Linked DNA regions of Massilia litorea. The protein of the gene in region 2 interacts with the protein of the main gene of each other region in a pairwise test. Links are inferred from orthologs where the notes say so. Each region holds a gene or a part of one and is shown on either strand. Other genes may lie near its edges.

Region 1 (9,353 bases), 1.9 Mb from region 2 along the record:
ATCGCGCCGCGCCATGCTTTTGACCACCTGGCCGGCTTCGGCATGGACGTCGATGCCGTGCACTACGACACCTTCGAGGACACGCTGCGCTACTGCTACCACGTGGCGGGCGTGGTCGGCCTGATGATGGCCCAGATCATGGGCGCGCAAGCGCCACAGGTGCTCGACCGCGCCTGCGACCTCGGCCTGGCCTTCCAGCTGACGAACATCGCGCGCGACATCGTCGACGACGCGCGGCTCGGGCGCTGCTACCTGCCGACGCAGTGGCTGCGCGAAGCCGGGATTCCGCCGGAAGAGCTGGCCCTGCCGCGGCATCGCATGGCGCTGGCGAAGATTGCGGCGCGCCTGGTCGACCATGCCGAGCCGTATTACGATTGCGCGCTCGGCGGCGTGTCGGCGCTGCCGCTGCGCTCGGCCTGGGCGATCGCCACGGCACGCAGGGTGTATCGCCAGATCGGGATCGAGGTCAAGGCACGCGGACCGCGCGCCTGGGACGAACGGGTCGGCACCTCGCGCGCGACGAAACTGAAACTGCTGGCCATGGGCGGCGTGGACGCCTTGTTGTCGCGCCTGCGCCCGGTCAGGCCGCGTCCTGATGGCCTGTGGCGGCGTCCCGCGGACGCCTCGGTGCCCCGCCATGCAGTGCCTGCAACTGGCGTTTGAGCTTCGCGACCGGGGGCGCGTACAGGAAGCCGAACGAGACCGCGCCTTCCCTGCCCTCGACCGCATGGTGCATGCGGTGCGCCTGGTAGAGCCGCTTGGCGTAGCCGCTGCGCGGGGTGTACTGGAAAGGCCAGCGCCGGTGCACCAGGCCGTCGTGGGCGACGAAATAGAGGAAGCCGTAGGCCGTCATGCCGGCGCCGATCCATTGCAGCGGCCAGATGCCCTCGGTGCCGAACCAGATCAGGGCGATGGCCACGCCGGCGAAGACGACGGCGTATAAATCGTTCTTCTCGAACCAGCCGGTCCGAGCTTCATGGTGCGAGCGGTGCCAGCCCCAGCCGAAGCCGTGCATGATGTACTTGTGCGCGACGATGGAAAACACTTCCATGAAGACGACGGTGGCCACGACGATGAGCGTATTGAGCAGCATGAATGCAGGGACCAGGAGAGAAAAGGCGATGATCCCAGCCTACCATAAGGGGCTTGCGCGCACGGCTACCAAACCGCCTCTCGCCGCAACGAAACCAGAACAAGGAAAACACCGATGAATCAGTTGTCCCGCTTTGTAGCCTGCGCCGCCTTGATGTGCGCACTGAACGCCTCGGCCGCCACGGTCGAGGTACGCGTGTCGGGCGTGACCGCCAAGGGAAACGTGAAGGTCGCCGTCTGCGACAGGGAGCGCTTCCTGAAGCAGTGCGCCTGGAGCGCCTCGGCGCCGGCGCAGCCTGGCGAAACGACGGTCGTGGTCAAGGGCGTGCCCGCCGGCACCTGGGCCGTGCTGGCTTACCAGGACGAAAACGGCAACAATGAACTCGACCGCAACTTCGTCGGCATGCCGAAGGAGCCCTACGGTTTCAGCCGCGATGCGCGCGGCAAGTTCGGTCCGCCGAGCTTTGAAGATGCGGCCATCGAGGTCGGAGAAACGCAGGCGACGGCGACCGTGCGCCTGCGCTGAGCTGCCCGGCTGCCTCAGGCAGTGACGGAAGCGTCCTGGCGCGCCGCCGGCACCCCGCCGTCGAGCACCCGCATCAGGAAATGCGCCTTGCGCGGCGCGCGGTGCCGCTCGTGGATCTCGCGCGTCAGGACTTCGACCCGGCGCGGCTGCACGCTCAGCTGCCGCACGTCGATGTGCTCGCCTGCCGCATCGTTGCCGGCAAATTGCGCCGCCAGGTGCTGCGCAATGGTCCCGGTCAGCGTGACCGGCACCCCGTGCAGCGTCGTGCTGAGTTCGAAAGCCCGCGATGCGGGCAGGACAAATAAGGTCCCGACATATTCAGTACCGTGCTCTTCCATGTCAATCTCCTGTGACACGCATTCGCTGCGCCGGCGCAGTATCGGCTCGCCGGTTGCACGTCCATCATAGCGCGGCTGCGCCAGGGCACAACAGGAAAATACTCTCCTGCGCGACTGCACCACAGTGCGCAGGAACGGCGCCGTTCAGGCCGATTTTGGCGCCGACATGCGCGCCAGTGCCGCAAGGTCGAGCTCACCGTCGCCGCGCGCCACCGCCTGCTGCAGCGTCTCGCGCAGCACCGCGCCGAAGCGCAGCCGCAGGCCCTGTTCAGCAGCCGCATCGTTGGCCAGGCCGACATCCTTCAGGCCGAGCGAGAGCTTGAATCCGGCCGGGCTGTAGCGCTCCTGCGCGATCATCGCGCCATAGCCTTTATAGACGGGCGAACCGGCGAACAACGTGTTGCTCAGGAGGTCGAGGAAGCCGGCCGCCTCGATGCCGTGCGCGCCGACGAGCGCCGCCGATTCGCCCATCGCCTCGATCGCGCAGGCCAGGGTCAGGTTGGCGCCGAGTTTGACCGCATTCGCCTGTTCGGGCGCCGTGCCGAAACGCCAGGTCTTCTGCCCCATCAGGTCGAACAGCGGCTGCACGCGCGCGATCGCCTCGTCCGGACCGGCCGCCACGATATTGAGCTTGCCGGCGGCCGCCACGTCGACCCGGCCGAGCACAGGCGCCCCGATATAGCCGACGCCGCGCGCGGCATGCAGCGCTGCCATCTCGCGCGCGAAGGCCACCGACACCGTCGCCATGTTCACGTGAATGCTGCCCGGCGCCAGCGCGTCCAGGGCGCCGTCGTCCAGCAGCACGGCGCGGGTCGATGCGTCGTCCGCCAGCATCGTGAACAGCACGTCCACGGCCGCCGCCTCGGCCGGGCTGGCGGCTACCTGCGCACCCTGGGCGGCCAGTTCCTGCACAGGTCCAGCGCCGCGGTTCCATACGCGCAGCGGCTGCCCCGAGCGCAACAGGTTGGCTGCCATCCCGCGTCCCATTGCGCCGAGTCCGATAAATCCGATATTCATGCCTGCTCCTTGTCGAGTGTGCCGCCCTGTGGCTGATCCGGTCATTGAAACAGCAATCCGGAAAATGCGGCGCGAAAAAAAACCGGGACCTCGCGGTCCCGGCTTCGGTCTGGCTCACAGCCGTTCGGCAGCTCAGCGCTTGCGTGCCGGCGGCAGGTCGGTGCAGACGCCCTTGTAGACTTCGGCGGCCATGCCGATCGACTCGCCCAGCGTCGGGTGCGGGTGGATGGTCTTGCCGATGTCGACGCCGTCGGCGCCCATCTCGATCGCCAGCGCGATTTCGCCGATCATGTCGCCGGCATTCGTGCCGACGATGGTGCCGCCGATGATGCGACCGGTCTCGGTGTCGAACAGCAGCTTGGTGAAGCCTTCGTCGCGGCCGTTGGCGACCGCGCGGCCGCTCGCGTTCCACGGGAAGTGGCCCTTCTCGACCTTGATGCCCTTCTGCTTGGCTTCGTCTTCCGTGAGGCCGGCCCATGCCACTTCCGGATCGGTGTAGGCGACCGACGGAATGACTTTCGCATCGAAGTATGCCTTCTCGCCGTGCGCCGCTTCCGCCGCGACGTGCGCTTCGTGCACCGCCTTGTGCGCCAGCATCGGCTGGCCCACCAGGTCGCCAATGGCGAAGATATGCGGCACGTTGGTGCGCATCTGGCCGTCCACGCCGATGAAGCCGCGGTCGGTCACCGCCACGCCGGCCTTCTCGGCGGCGATTTTTTTACCGTTCGGGCTGCGGCCGACGGCCACCAGCACCAGGTCGTACAGCTGCGGTTCCGGCGCGGTGGCGCCGGCTTCCGCCGCTTCGAAGCTGACCTTGATGCCTTCAGGGAGGGCCTCCACGCCGACGGTCTTCGTCTTGAGCATGATGTTGTCGAAGCGGTGCGCGTTGTACTTCTGCCAGACTTTCACCGCCTCGCGGTCCGCGCCCTGCATCAGGCCATCCATCATCTCGACGACGTCGATGCGTGCACCGAGGGTCGAGTAGACGGTTGCCATTTCCAGGCCGATGATGCCGCCGCCGATGACCAGCATCTTCTTCGGTACCTGGCGCAGTTCCAGCGCGCCGGTCGAGTCGACGATGCGCGGGTCTTCCGGCACGAAAGGCAGTTTTACCACGCTCGATCCGGCGGCGATGATCGCTTTCGCGAACTTCACCACCTTCTTCGCGCCGTCGGCAGCGGTGACTTCGATGTGGTTCGGGCTCAGGAACTGGCCCACGCCCTGCACCACATTCACCTTGCGCGCCTTGGCCATGAAGGAGAGGCCGCCGGTCATCTTCTTGATGACGCCGTCCTTGTAGCCGCGCAGCTTGTCGATGTCGACGCTTGGTGCGGCAAAGCTCACGCCCAGGTCGGCCATGTGCGCGGTCTCGTCCATGATGTGCGCCACGTGCAGCAGTGCCTTGGACGGAATGCAGCCCACGTTCAGGCAGACGCCGCCCAAGGTCGCGTACTTCTCGACCAGCACCGTGTTCATGCCGAGGTCGGCGGAACGGAAAGCGGCCGAATAGCCGCCGGGACCGGCGCCCAGCACCATCATTTCGCATTCGATGTCGACCTGGCCGCTGTAGCTGGCGGCGCCCGGAACGGGCGCGCTCGCGGGAGCGGCGGCGTCAGCCTTGTGCGCTGGCGCATACGAATCGGTCGGTGCGGCAGCGGCGGTCGGCGCAGCTGCAGGCGCAGCGGCCGGAGCAGCAGGTGCAGCAGCCCCGGCCCCCTCTTCGAGCATCAGCAGCAGCGAACCTTCGTTCACCTTGTCGCCCACCTTGACCGACAGTTCCTTGACCACGCCGGCGTGGGTCGACGGGATTTCCATCGAGGCCTTGTCGGATTCCACGGTGACCAGCGACTGGTCGACCTTGATCGTGTCGCCGGGCTTGACCATCAGTTCGATGATTTCGACGTCCTTGAAATCGCCGATGTTCGGGACTTTTACTTCAACAGTGCTCATTCTCGGCGCTCCTTACAGAAGGGTCTTGCGCAGGTCGGCCAGCACTTCGGCCAGGTAGGCGGCGAAGCGCGCGGCGCCGGCGCCATCGATCACGCGGTGGTCGTAGGACAGCGACAGCGGCAGCATCAGGCGCGGCTGGAAAGTGGAACCATCCCAGACCGGCTTCATGGCCGACTTCGACAGGCCGAGGATCGCCAGTTCAGGCGCATTGATGATCGGCGTGAAGGCGGTGCCGCCAATGCCGCCGAGCGACGAAATGGTGAAGGTCGCGCCCTGCATGTTCGCAGGCGACAGCTTGCCGTCGCGTGCCTGTGCCGAAAGCTCGCCCATTTCGGTGGCGATCTGCGACACGGTCTTCTTGTCGGCATCCTTCACGACCGGAACCACCAGGCCGTTCGGGGTGTCGGCCGCGAAGCCGATGTTGTAGTACTGCTTGAGGATCAGGCTGGCGCCGTCTCCGCTCAGCGAGGCATTAAATTGCGGGAATTTCTTCAGCGCGGCGACCGAGGCCTTGATCACGAATGCCAGCATGGTCAGTTTCACCGCCGACTTCTGCTTCGCCAATGCCGCGTTCGAATCGACGCGGAACTGTTCCAGGTCCGTCACGTCCGCTTCGTCGAAGGTCGTCACGTGCGGGATCATGACCCAGTTGCGGTGCAGGTTCGGGCCGGAGATCTTCTTGATGCGCGACAGCGGCAGCAGTTCGGTCGGGCCGAACTTCGAGAAGTCGAGCGACGGCCATGGCAGCAGGTCGAGACCGACGCCGGTGCCGCCCTTCGCTGGCGCAGCGGCAGCGGCCGGAGCGGCCATCACGCCCTTGACGAAGTTCTGCACGTCCTGCTGGGTGATGCGGTTCTTCGGACCTGTGCCCGGCACGCGTGCCAGGTCGACGCCCAGTTCGCGGGCGAACTTGCGGATCGACGGCGAGGCGTGGGCTTTCGAGCCGGTGACGCCCTGGCTTGGCGCGGCTGCGGCCGGAGCCGGAGCCGGCGCGGCGGCTGCCGGTGCGGATGGCGCAGCGGCGGCGGGGGCCGGCGCGGCGGCAGCCGGTGCGGAAGACGACGCAGCTGCGGACGCACCGCCGGCCGCTTCGAGCACCAGCACGAGCGAACCCTCGGCGACCTTGTCGCCCACCTTGACCTTCACTTCCTTGACGGTGCCGGCGTGGCTGGACGGGATTTCCATGCTCGCCTTGTCCGATTCGACGGTGATCAGGGACTGGTCGACCTTGATCTGGTCGCCCGGCTTGACCATCAGTTCGATGACTTCGACTTCCTTGAAGTCGCCGATGTCCGGCACGGTGACTTCGACGAGTGCGCCGGCGCCGGCCGGTGCGGCGGCGGCCGGGGCAACGGCAGGCGCAGCTTCAGCAGCGGCCGGTGCCGCGGCAGCAGGCGCCGGTGCGGCCGCTGGTGCGGCGGCAGCGCCGCCAGCTTCTTCGAGCATCAGTACGAGCGAGCCCTCGGCGACCTTGTCGCCGACCTTGACCTTGATTTCCTTGACCACGCCCGCATGGCTGGACGGGATTTCCATGCTGGCCTTGTCCGATTCGACGGTCACGAGCGACTGGTCGACCTTGATCGTGTCGCCGACTTTGACCATCAGTTCGATGACTTCGACTTCCTTGAAGTCGCCGATGTCCGGGACTTTGACTTCCACAATGCTCATAGTGTTAGCTCCGTTATTTTTTGTATGGGTGCGAATGTATGGCCGTTGCTCCCCCCCGCGGGGTGGAGCAACGGCGAACTACCACTCATTTACATTACTGGGTCACAGGATTCGGCTTGTTCGCATCGATGCCGTACTTGGCGATCGCCTGGGCCACGACCGACATCTCGATCTTGCCTTCATCGGCCAGCGAGCGCAGGGCGGCAACGGTCACGTAGTAACGGTTCACTTCGAAGAACTCGCGCAGCTTCACGCGGCTGTCCGAGCGTCCGAAGCCGTCGGTGCCCAGCACTTTATAGGTGCGGTCCTTCGGCATGTAGGCGCGGATCTGCTCGGCGAACAGGCGCATGTAGTCGGTCGTCGCGACGATCGGGCCGGTCGAGTTCTGCATCAGCTGCGTCACGTACGGTACGCGCTGTTCGGCTTCCGGGTTGACCATGTTCCAGCGCTCGCAGTCCTGGCCATCGCGCGCCAGCAGCGTCAGCGACGGGGCGGACCAGACGTCGGCGGCGACGCCCCAGTCGTTCTTCAGCAGTTCGGCGGCAAAAATCGACTCGCGCAGGATGGTGCCGCAGCCGATCAGCTGGACGCGGTTCTGCAGGCTGGCGTCGCCTTCCTGGAGCAGGTACATGCCTTTCAGGATGCCCTCTTCCGTGCCAGGTTTGAGGCCCGGCTGCTCGTAGTTCTCGTTCATGATGGTGATGTAATAGAACACGTCTTCCTGTTCCGTCACCATGCGGCGCAGGCCGTCATGAATGATCACCGCCACTTCGTGCCCGAAGGTCGGGTCGTACGGCAGGCAGTTCGGCACCGTCGCGGCGATGATGTGGCTATGGCCGTCTTCGTGCTGCAGGCCTTCGCCGTTGAGCGTCGTGCGGCCGGCAGTGCCGCCCATCAGGAAGCCGCGGGCGCGGATGTCGCCCGCCAGCCAGACCAGGTCGCCCACGCGCTGCATGCCGAACATCGAGTAGAAGGTGTAGAACGGCACCATCTGGCGGTTGTTCGACGAGTAGGACGTTGCAGCCGCGATCCACGAGCTCATGCCGCCTGCTTCGTTGATACCCTCTTGCAGGATCTGGCCGGCCTTGTCTTCGCGGTAGTACATGACCTGGTCTTTATCGACCGGCTCGTACAACTGGCCCTGCTGGTTGAAGATGCCGATCTGGCGGAACAGGCCTTCCATGCCGAAGGTACGCGATTCGTCGACCAGGATCGGCACGATGCGCTGGCCCAGGCTCTGGTCCTTCAGCAGGCTCGTGATCACGCGGACATAGGACTGCGTGGTCGAGATTTCGCGGCCCGGCGCGGTTGCGTCCAGCACCGACTTGAACGACTCCAGCGGCGGCACGATCAGGGTTTCGTCGGCCTTCTGGCGGCGCTGCGGCAGGTAGCCGCCGAGGGCCGCGCGGCGCTCGTGCAGGTATTTCATTTCAGGCGCGTCGTCGGACGGCTTGAAGAACGGGATCTCGGCCAGCTTGTCGTCCGGGATCGGGATGGCGAAACGGTCGCGCATTTCGCGGATCGCCTCATCATCGAGCTTCTTGGTCTGGTGCGCGGTGTTGCGCGCCTCGCCCGACTTGCCCATGCCGAAGCCCTTGACGGTCTTGACCAGCAGGACGGTCGGCGTGCCCTTGTTTTCTTGCGCGTTCTTGAAGGCGGCGTAGATCTTGTGCGGATCGTGGCCGCCGCGGGTCAGGCGCCAGATGTCGTCGTCGCTCATGTTGGCGACCATCTTCAGCAGCTCGGGGTGCTTGCCGAAGAAGTGCTTGCGCACGTAGGCGCCGTCTTTCGCCTTGTAGTTCTGGTATTCGCCGTCGACGGTTTCCATCATCACGCGCTGCAGGATGCCGTCCTTGTCCTTCGACAGCAGGGCGTCCCAGCCCGGGCCCCAGACGACCTTGACGACGTTCCAGCCGGCGCCGCGGAAGTCCGCTTCCAGTTCCTGGATGATCTTGCCGTTGCCGCGCACCGGACCGTCCAGGCGCTGCAGGTTGCAGTTGACGACCATGACCAGGTTGTCGAGGCGTTCGCGTGCGGCCATGCCGATCGCGCCCATCGATTCCGGCTCGTCCATCTCGCCGTCGCCGCAGAAGACCCAGACTTTACGGGCTTCGGTGTCGGCAATGCCGCGGGCGTGCAGGTATTTCAGGAAGCGCGCCTGGTAGATCGCCATCAGCGGGCCCAGGCCCATCGAGACGGTCGGGAACTGCCAGAAGTCCGGCATCAGCTTCGGGTGCGGGTACGAAGACAGGCCCTTGCCGTCGACTTCGCGGCGGAAGTTCAGCATCTGCTCTTCGGTGATGCGGCCTTCGAGGTAGGCGCGCGCGTAGATGCCGGGCGAGCTGTGGCCCTGGATGTAGAGCAGGTCGCCGCCGTGGTTGTCGCTCGGGGCTTTCCAGAAGTGGTTGAAGCCGATGCCGAGCATGTTCGCCAGCGAGGCGAAGGACGAGATGTGGCCGCCGAGGTCGCCGTCGGCGCGGTTGGCTTTCACCACCATCGCCATCGCGTTCCAGCGCATCCACGAGCGCAGGCGCTCTTCGTATTCGAGGTTACCCGGGCAGTGCGCCTCCAGGTGGGCAGGAATGGTGTTGACGTAGGCGGTATTGCTGGAGAACGGGACGTGGGCGCCGCGGCGGCGCGCCAGGTCGACCAGGCGCTCCATCAGGTAGTGCGCGCGTTCGGTACCTTCGTTTTCGATGACCGCTTCGAGCGCGTCGAGCCATTCCTTGGTTTCGAGCGAATCCGGGTCATTGGCGGCCTGG
Region 2 (9,489 bases):
CCGGCAGGCCGAGCTTCACGAAGAAGATCTCGCCGATCTGTTTCGGCGAGCCGAGGTTGAACGGGCCGCCGGCCATCTCGTAGGCCTTGGCTTCGAGTTCAACCAGGCGCGCGCCCAGTTCGCGCGATTGCGCTTCCAGTTTCGCGGCGTCGATCAGCACGCCGTTACGCTCGATCTTCTGCAGCACGATCTGGGTCGGCAGCTCGATGTTCCTGTAGATGAAGCTCAGGCCCGCATCCTTTTCCACGTGCGGCAGCATGGTCTGGTGCAGGCGCAGCGTGATGTCGGAATCCTCGGCCGCGTACTCGGTCGCGCGATTCAGTTCGACCTGGTCGAAACAGATCATGTTGGCGCCCTTGCCGCAGACGTCGACGAAAGGAATCGTCGTGTAGCCGAGGTGGCGCATCGCCATCGTGTCCATGTCGTGCGGCTTGTGCGACTCGAACACGTAGGACTGCAGCAGCGTATCGTGGACGATGCCCTTTAAGGTCACCCCATGGTTGTTAAAAATGTGCATGTCGTACTTCAGGTTCTGGCCCAGCTTCGGCTTGTCCGGGTTTTCCAGCCAGCCGCGCATGCGTTCCAGCACCTCTTCGCGCGGCAGCTGTTCCGGCACGCCGGCATAGCGGTGCGCCACCGGGATATAGGCGCCCTTGCCCGCTTCGACGGACAAGGAGATGCCGACCATCTGCGCCGTCATCGGGTCGAGCGAAGTCGTTTCGGTATCGACCGAAGTCAGCTCGGCCGCATCGGCCAGCGCCAGCCATTTATCGAGCTGCTCCCAGGTCGTCACCAGTTCGTATTCGCCCTTGATGATCGGCATGCCGGGCAGCGTGTCCTGTGCGCCTTCCGGCGAATTGAGGACCGGGCCGCCGGTCGGCGTTTGCGACAGTTCGCGCAGCATGGTTTTAAAGCCGTAGCGATTGAAAAAGTCGCGCAGCGCATCGGTGTCTTCCGGGCGCGCCACTAAACTTTCCTCGATCGAGATCACGTGGCCCATCAGGTCGCAGTCGGTTTTTACCGTGATCAGCTGGCGTCCCTGCGGCAGCCATTCCAATGCCGAGCGCAGGTTTTCGCCGACGGCGCCGGTAATCGTGTGCGCGTTTTCGATCACGCCGTCGAGCGAGCCGTGCAAGGCAAGCCATTTCAGGGCCGTCTTCGGGCCGCACTTGTTCACGCCCGGCACGTTGTCGACGGTGTCGCCGATCAGGGTCAGGTAGTCGATGATGCGGTTCGGCGGCACGCCGAATTTCGTCAACACGCCGGCTTCGTCGAGCTTTTCGTTGCTCATCGTATTGATGAGCGTGACCTTGTCGTTGACCAGCTGTGCCAGGTCCTTGTCGCCGGTCGAGACGATGGTGTGCATGCCCTTCGCCGCGGCCTGCACGGCCAGGGTGCCGATCACGTCGTCCGCCTCCACTCCTTCCACCATCAGGATCGGCCAGCCCATGTGGCGCACGACTTCGTGGATCGGCTCGATCTGCTTGGAGAGGTCGGGCGGCATCGAGGCGCGGGTCGCCTTGTACTCTGGGTACATATCGTCGCGGAAGGTTTTACCTTTCGCATCGAAGACGCAGGCAATGTAGGCGGCCGGATAGTCGGCGCGCAGGCGGCGCAGCATGTTGACCATGCCGTGCATGGCGCCGGTCGGGTGGCCGTCCGGGCCGCGCAGGTCGGGCAAGGCGTGGAAGGCGCGGTACAAATAGCTGGAACCGTCGACGAGCAGCAGGGTATTTTGCATAGGTGTAGGGTGAAGCGGCGAAGAGCCAAAAGTGGGTCCGCAAGCGGGTGGTACATTATCGCAGAATCGGCATGAAGAAAGCACAACAGGAAGGCTGCGGCTGAGCTCTTATATGGGGTCGCCGGCACACATTTCACAGGGAAGGCACTGTGTTTGTTACAATGGTTCAAACGATATTAGGTGACCATCATGCCGCGCACACTTCCCCGCCTGACCCTGTCGATCGCCCTGCTGGCCTGCGCCGGCACAGTGTACGCACAAACGGCCCAGACCGGACAAACCTCGCCGGCCGCACCTGCTGCGACCAGCGGGCAGCCGCAGACCGAACGCATCGAACCGGGCAGCGACGAGCCGGCCACGAAGATCGAACCGCGCCGCGGCACCCGGATCAAGGAAAAGCGCAACAATGGCCAGGTGACCGAAGTCGAAGTCCAGGCGGGCAAAAGCCACTATACGCTGAAGCCGAACCAGCCCGCCGGCAACGCGGTGCCGGGCGATGCACAGAGCAGCGCCTTCCGCGCACCGCAATGGCAGGTGATGGAATTCGACCTGAACGGGAAGAAAAAGGCGGCCGATGCCGAGGCTGCTGCTGCCGCTGCGGGAACCACGGCGCCGGCGCCGCCAGGCAGCGTGACCGCCAGCTCGATCGGCGCTGCAGGCGCACCGAAGGTCAAGGTGCCGCCGGCAACTGTCCAGATGACGAAGCCGGCGGACATTCCGCCGCCACCGCCGCTGCCCGCTACCCGCTGATCCAGCTGCCAGGCAGGCGCTTGCGCCCGCGCGCCCAGATTCTTTCCACCTCAGACTTTCAAGCCCTCTCGCACCATGGCAGTTTTCACGGCGGTAACACTGGATGACCTCACCCAGTGGATGAAACAGTTTCCTCTCGGCCAGGCAGTGGCGCTCAAGGGCATTGCCTCCGGCATCGAAAACAGTAATTTCTTCCTGACGACCCAGCGCGGCGCCGAGCGTGCCGAGTATGTGCTGACGGTCTTCGAGAACCTCGACTTCGACCAGTTGCCCTTCTACCTGCAACTGATGCGCCACCTGGCCGAGCGCGGCATCCCGGTGCCGGCGCCGGTGCCGAATGCCGTCGGCGACCTCGTGGTGCCGCTGCACGGCAAGCCGGCCGCCATCGTCAGTAAACTCGAGGGCAGCTCGCAGATGGACCCGCAACCGGTGCACTGCGCGGAGGTCGGTACGATGCTGGCGCGCATGCACCTGGCAGCAAGCGACTTCCCGATGCAGCAGCCGAACCTGCGCGGCCTGGCGTGGTGGCAGGCCACCACGCCGCTCGTGCTGCCCTATCTGACGCCCGCGAACGCCTGCTTCCTGCACGATGAAGTCACGTTCCAGACAGAGTTCGCAGCCAGCCCCGTCTACGCGCAATTGCCGCGCGGCCCGGTCCACGCCGACCTGTTCCGTAATAACGTGATGTTCGTCGGCGAAAAGCTGACCGGCTGCTTCGACTTTTATTTTGCCGGCGTCGACACCTGGCTGTTCGACCTGGCCGTGACCGTCAACGACTGGTGCATCGACCTGGACAGCGGCGAGCTCGACGAGGCGCGCGTGAATGCGCTGCTGGCCAGCTACCGCGCCGTGCGCCCGTTCACCGATGCGGAAGACATTGCCTGGCAACCGATGCTGCGCGCCGCGGCGCTGCGCTTCTGGCTGTCGCGCCTGTACGACTTTTACGTGCCGCGCGAGGCCGAGATGCTGACGCCCCACGACCCCACCCATTTCGAGCGCATCCTGCGCGAGCGCATTGCGACGCCCGCACCGCGCCTGGCTAATTTCGAATGAACAACATGCCCGCAATTACCGGCTGGAACTGGCTGAAGCAAGGCACCGGCCTGTTCCGCAAACAACCCGCCGCGCTGACGACCCTGCTGTTCGCCAACATCCTGTTCAGCCTGCTGATCAGCGCCGTGCCGCTGCTGGGCAAGATGGTGGCCGTGGTCCTGATTCCCTCGTTCTCGATGGCTTTCATGAAGGCCTGCCTGATGATCGAGAACGGCGAGCGCGTCACGCCCCCGGTACTGCTGACCGGCTTCAGGAAGCCGGTCATCGGTCCGCTGTGCAAGATCGGCCTGATCTACCTCGGCGCCTCGCTGCTGCTGACCTTGCTCACCAAGGTCGCGATCGACCCGAGCTTCTGGCAGCAGGTGTCGCAGCCGGTGGACCCGGCCGCGCCGCCGCAGGTGCAAGCTTCGGACCTGCTGGCCATGTTCGGCATTTTCCTGCTGGACGTGGCGGTGCTGATCGCACTGGCCTTTGCCGCGCCGCTCACCTACTGGCAGCAAATGGGGCCGGGCAAGGCCACCTTTTACAGTTTCTTCGCCGTCCTGAAAAGCGCGCGCGTGTTCATCGTGCTGCTGATGGCCTGGTTCGCGATCTTCTTCGGCATCTGCTTCATCGTCGCGCTGGTGCTGGGCGGCACGAGCCTGGCGCGCGTGGCGATCATGTGGCTGATCTTCCTGTTCGTGCTGCTGCTGCAGTGCGCGATGTATGCGGGGTATCGGCAGATTTTCGGGAAGCCGGTGGAGATGCCGGCGACAGGGCGCGTCAACCTCGACAAGTGAAGCTGTTGTAGGGTGGGCGGATCTCCGCCCACGCGGTGATACGCGACGGCACGATAATCGAGCATGCAATCGGAGCAGTACGCGGGGGCGCGGTCATCAGGTACGAAGTCGGAGCCGTTGCGTATCACCGCGTGGGCATGAATGCCCACCCTACGCAAGGCCCCCTTAGCGGGCGATCCGCTCCAGTTTCGCCACCGACAGATCGAGCACTTTCATCCCGGCCGCGCCGAAGTTGATCTGCGCGCGCGCCGCACCGGCGCCACCCTCGATATTCACGATCACGCCTTCGCCGAACTTGGCATGCGCCACCGCTTCGCCGATGCGCCAGCCGGAGCCCCCGCCCGATTTCTGGGTGATCTGGGCGGCGATCTTGTTGTCGCTACCGGCGTTGCGGAAGGCGGCGTCGTCCCAGGCGGTCGCCGCCTTCTTGTTGGCGAACCAGTGGCTCTGCACGCGCGGCGAGAGCCATTTCAGGGCTTCTTCGGGCAGCTCGTCGAAGAAGCGCGATTTCATATTGAAACGGGTCTGGCCGTGCAGCATGCGCTGCTGGGTGAAGCTCATATATAAACGCTTGCGTGCGCGCGTGATCGCCACATACATCAGGCGCCGCTCTTCGTCCACGCCGTCCGCCTCGCGGGCGCTGGTTTCATGCGGGAACAGGCCCTCTTCCAGACCCGTGATGAACACGGCATCGAATTCCAGGCCCTTGGCCGAGTGCACCGTCATCAGCTGCATCGCGTCCTGCCCCGCCTGGGCCTGGGCATCCCCCGCTTCAAGGGAGGCGTGGGCGAGGAAGGCGGACAGCGGCGACATGACCTGCGGCAGCGGCGTGTCGGCATCCATGATCTCGATGCCGTCCTGGTACACGACCGCGTCGCCGGCCTGCGCCTGCGAGGGCGGACCCAGGTGGGCCGGCGCGAACTGGCCGAAGCCTTCTTCCTGCACGAACTGGGTCGCCGCGTTGACCATCTGCTCCAGGTTTTCGATACGGTCGGCGCCTTCTTTTTCGTTGGCGTAGTGGGTGAGCAGGTTGCTGCGCTCGAGCACGACACGCACCATTTCCGGCAGCGCCAGCTGCTGGGTCTCGAAGCGCGCGCCCTCGATCAGTTTCACGAAGCCGCCGAGCGAGGTGCCGGCCTTGCCCGTCATGTAGGGCACGGCCGCGTACAGCGAGATGCCATAGGTATCGGCCGCCATCTGCAGCTGCTCGATCGAGCGCACGCCGATGCCGCGGGTCGGGAAATTCACGACGCGCAGGAAAGCGGAATCGTTGTGCGGATTGTCCATCAGCTGCAGATAGGCGATCGCATGCTTGACCTCGGCGCGCTGGAAGTAGCGCAGGCCGCCGTAGACGGTATAGGGAATGCCGGCCGCAAACAGCGCGTGCTCGATGACCCGGCTTTGCGCGTTCGAGCGATACAGGATCGCGATTTCCTTGCGCTCCAGGCCTTCGCCCATCAGGCTTTTGGCTTCTTCGATGATCCACTGCGCTTCTTCGAGATCCGACGATGCTTCATAGATGCGCACCGGCTCGCCCTGCCCCGCATCGGTACGCAGGTTTTTCCCCAAACGCTTCGTGTTGTTGGCGATCAGGTAGTTGGCGCTGTCGAGGATGTGGCCATGCGAGCGGTAGTTCTGCTCCAGCTTGATCAGGTTCTTGACATGGAAATCGCGCTCGAAGGCCGACATGTTGCCGACGTTGGCGCCACGGAAGGCGTAGATGCTCTGGTCGTCGTCGCCGACGGCGAAGATGGCGCCGCCGACCTGCTCGCCATGCCCGGCCAGCAGTTTGAGCAGGTTGTACTGCAGGTCATTGGTATCCTGGAACTCGTCGACCAGCACGTGCTTGAAACGCATCTGGTAGTGCTGGCGCAGCGGCGCGTTGCGCGACAGCAGCTCGTAGGAGCGCAGCAGCAGCTCGGCGAAATCGACCACGCCTTCTTTCTGGCATTGCTGGTCGTAGAGTTCGTAGAGCTCGACCATCTTGCGTTCGATCGGATCGTAGGCCTCGACCTGGCCCGCGCGCAGTCCCTGGTCCTTCGCGTTGTTGATGAAGTACATCAGGTTTTTGGCCGGATATTTTTCATCGTCGACGTTTGCCGCTTTGAGTAACCGCTTGATCATCGACAGCTGGTCCTGCGAGTCGAGGATCTGGAACGATTGCGGCAGCGCGGCGTCGCGGTAGTGGGTGCGCAGCAGGCGGTTGCACAGGCCGTGGAAGGTGCCGATCCACATGCCGCGCGTGTTCACCGGCAGCATGGTCGACAGGCGGGTCAGCATCTCCTTCGCCGCCTTGTTGGTAAACGTTACCGCCATGATGCCGGCCGGGCTCACCTGTCCGGTCTGGAGCAGCCAGGCAATACGGGTCGTCAGGACGCGGGTCTTGCCCGAACCGGCGCCGGCAAGGATCAGCGCACTTTGCGAGGGCAGCGTAACGGCTGCCAATTGTTCGGGATTGAGGTTGTGAAGGAGATTCATGCGGCCATTATAGCGCCGGGATCTACTGTATGCCCATCCAGTCACGCGTAGAAACTGTTCAGTGTTGACAGAAAATTTCGACCGAGCTCGTATTCTGAAAGAATATTTCGCATTGAGCGCAGCGGGCTGGCCGCCGATGTCCCACCGCTCGTGCTGCATCTCATGCATGGATTCGTCAATTTCCCACGCACCATGCATGAGCAATTTCCAAGCGAAAATCGAAAAAGCCGCTCTATCTTTCAATATCTTCATTTAACTCAGCAGTAACGGCACGCATCCCTCCCGCGCGCCACCTGTTCAGAAATTCGCTTAACTTAACGACAAATACGCGATGCATCGCGTGGTCCAATATCCATTGTTGTCACCAAAGGAGAAACCTATGTTGAATCGAGTCGTGACGGTCGCCGCACTTGCAGTCGGCGGAATGATGTTGTCGAAACAAATGAAGAAGGGCCGCACCCAGAACGGCGATTCGTCGATCATCGAGGCGATCGAAGTGAACGTCCCGCTGCGCACGGCCTACAACCAGTTCACCCAGTTCGAGGACTTCCCGCAGTTCATGAAGAGCGTCAAGGAAATCCGCCAGCTCGACGACAAGCGCCTGCACTGGAAAGCGAATATTGCCGGCGAAGACAAGGAATGGGATGCGGAAATCACCGAGCAGATTCCCGACAAGCGCATCGCCTGGCGCAGCATCGGCGGCGTGCACAATGCCGGCGTAGTAACCTTCCATAAAATCTCGGACAACGTCACCCGCGTGACGCTGCAGATGGATTACCAGCCGGACGGTGCGCTGGAAGCCATCGGCGACGCCCTTGGGGCGGTGCGCATGGAAACGCGCTCGAACCTGCAAAACTACAAGGAAATGCTGGAGAAGCGCGGCTCCGAAACGGGCGCATGGCGCGGCAAGATCGACCAGCACTGATCAGTGCAGCGTTGAATAAAAACAGCCCGGAGGCCAGCGATGGCCTCCGGGCTGTCTTCGTTCGCAGGACGTCCCGACCGCGGCCGGGATGCAGCTTTTACCAGACCCGGCAACGCTTCAGCGCCGCCATCGGCTGCCCCGGCTTGCAGGCGAAGGCCTTCTCGAACTCCGGCATGTTGATCACGACACCGTTCACCCGGTACTTGCCCGGCGAATGGGGATCGGTCATGGCGGTGACGCGCAGGTTTTCAGGACGGTCGTTTTCGCAGGCCCATTGCGCATAGCCGACGAAGAAACGCTGCTCCGGCGTGAGGCCATCACGCGCAGGCTGCGCCTGCTGAGGCATGCTCGCCATCTGCGTCTTCCAGGCCATCCAGCCGAGGATCACACCGCCCAGATCGGCCACATCCTCGCCCAGGGTCAGCTTGCTGTTGATCTTGATGTCGTCCACCACCGTGTAGCCCGCGTACTGGTCGACGATGCACTGGGCGCGGTCGGTGAATTCCTTGGCGTCCTTTTTGGTCCACCAATCTTTCAGGTTGCCCCTGGCATCGAACTGGCGGCCCTCGTCGTCGAACGCATGGGTCAGTTCGTGGCCGATGGTGCCGCCCGTGTTGCCGTAGCCGGGGGCGTCGTCCATCTTCGGATCGAACAGCGGCGGCTGCAGCACGCCGGCCGGGAAGTTGATGTCGTTCATCTGCGGATTGAAATAGGCATTCACCGTCGGCGGCGTCATCAGCCACTCGCTGCGGTCGAGCGGCTTGCCGATCTTGGCCAGCTGGCGCCGGTTCTCGAACTGCGTGCCGCGGATGGCGTTGCCGGTGAAATCGTCGGGCCGGACCTCGAAGGCCGAATAATCGCGCCAGGTGTCCGGGTAGCCGATCTTGTTGACGATGGCGTCGAGCTTTTCGCGGGCGCGCTTCTTCGTGTCCGGGCTCATCCAGTCGAGCGACTCGATGTCTTTCGCCATGGCCTCTTCCACCTGGCGCGTCATATGCAGCGATTTCGCCTTCAGCTCGGGCGAGAATGCGCGGCTGACGAATTCCTGGCCCAGCGCTTCGCCCAGCTGCGCGTCGACCAGCTGCACGCAACGCTTCCAGCGCGGCGGCTGTTTCTCGACGCCGCGCAGGGTCTGGCTGAAGAAGGCGAAATGCGGCTGGTCGAACTGCGGCGCCAGCGCCGGAGAGAGGCTTTTCAGCACATGCCAGCGCAGATAGGTCTTGACCGCCACCAGGTCGTTCGCGCGCAGCTGTTTACTGAACGCCTTCATGAACTTCGGTTCGGTCACGTTGAAGGTCTTGATGCCCGGCTGGCCCGCGGCGGCCAGATAGCTTTTCCAATCAAAACCCGGCGTCATCGCCTGCAGGCCTTTCAGGTCCGTCTTGTGGAACAGCTTATACGGGTCGCGCTTGTCGACCCGGGTCAGCGAGGCCTGGGCCAGCGCGGTTTCGAGGCGCATCACGGTCGCGGCCGAACGTTTGGCGCTCGCTTCCGATTCGCCGATCAGGCCGAACATCGTGCGCACGTGGGCTTCGTACTTGGCGCGGATTTCCTTTGAGCGCGCGTCGGTTTTCAGGTAATAGTCGCGGTCCGGCAAACCCAGGCCGCCGCCGCTGGCAAAGGCGATCACGCGGGTCGAGTCGCCGAAGTCCTGGTTCGAGCTGAACCCGAAGAAGAAATCCTCGCTCGACAAGGCCAGTTGCAAGCCGGCCAGTACGCGCGGCAGTTCGCGGATCGAGGCCATGCTGTCGATCTGGGTGAGG

What was found.
Region 1: the proteins of LPB04_RS01905 (region 2) and lpdA interact in binary tests that used the Escherichia coli proteins (3 or more experiments, as listed by UniProt). The link is inferred for Massilia litorea from one-to-one orthologs.

What each region holds. Positions count from the first base shown.
Region 1 is NZ_CP062941.1:2,329,072-2,338,424, reverse strand. The notes cover bases 2,515-5,423. They hold lpdA (dihydrolipoyl dehydrogenase), read right to left. Parts: upstream 4,924-5,423; coding sequence 3,106-4,923; downstream 2,515-3,105. Other genes in these bases: aceF (dihydrolipoyllysine-residue acetyltransferase), read right to left, coding at 4,936-5,423; LPB04_RS10330 (NAD(P)-dependent oxidoreductase), read right to left, coding at 2,515-2,973. In the rest of the region: 15-cis-phytoene synthase CrtB, read left to right, coding at 1-663; LPB04_RS10345 (sterol desaturase family protein), read right to left, coding at 581-1,093; LPB04_RS10340 (DUF2141 domain-containing protein), read left to right, coding at 1,208-1,618; LPB04_RS10335 (hypothetical protein), read right to left, coding at 1,633-1,956; more of LPB04_RS10330, read right to left, coding at 2,101-2,514; more of aceF, read right to left, coding at 5,424-6,591; aceE (pyruvate dehydrogenase (acetyl-transferring), homodimeric type), read right to left, coding at 6,686-9,353. UniProt on the Escherichia coli protein: Lipoamide dehydrogenase is a component of the glycine cleavage system as well as of the alpha-ketoacid dehydrogenase complexes.
Region 2 is NZ_CP062941.1:433,624-443,112, forward strand. The notes cover bases 4,146-7,190. They hold LPB04_RS01905 (UvrD-helicase domain-containing protein), read right to left. Parts: upstream 6,802-7,190; coding sequence 4,489-6,801; downstream 4,146-4,488. Other genes in these bases: LPB04_RS01900 (BPSS1780 family membrane protein), read left to right, coding at 4,146-4,323; LPB04_RS01910 (SRPBCC family protein), read left to right, coding at 7,181-7,190. Outside these bases: polA (DNA polymerase I), read right to left, coding at 1-1,741; LPB04_RS01890 (DUF2782 domain-containing protein), read left to right, coding at 1,931-2,491; LPB04_RS01895 (homoserine kinase), read left to right, coding at 2,567-3,544; more of LPB04_RS01900, read left to right, coding at 3,550-4,145; more of LPB04_RS01910, read left to right, coding at 7,191-7,726; LPB04_RS01915 (M13 family metallopeptidase), read right to left, coding at 7,824-9,489. UniProt on the Escherichia coli protein: A helicase with DNA-dependent ATPase activity. Unwinds DNA duplexes with 3'-5' polarity. Translocates on single-stranded DNA with 3'-5' polarity. Initiates unwinding more efficiently from a nicked substrate than double-stranded DNA.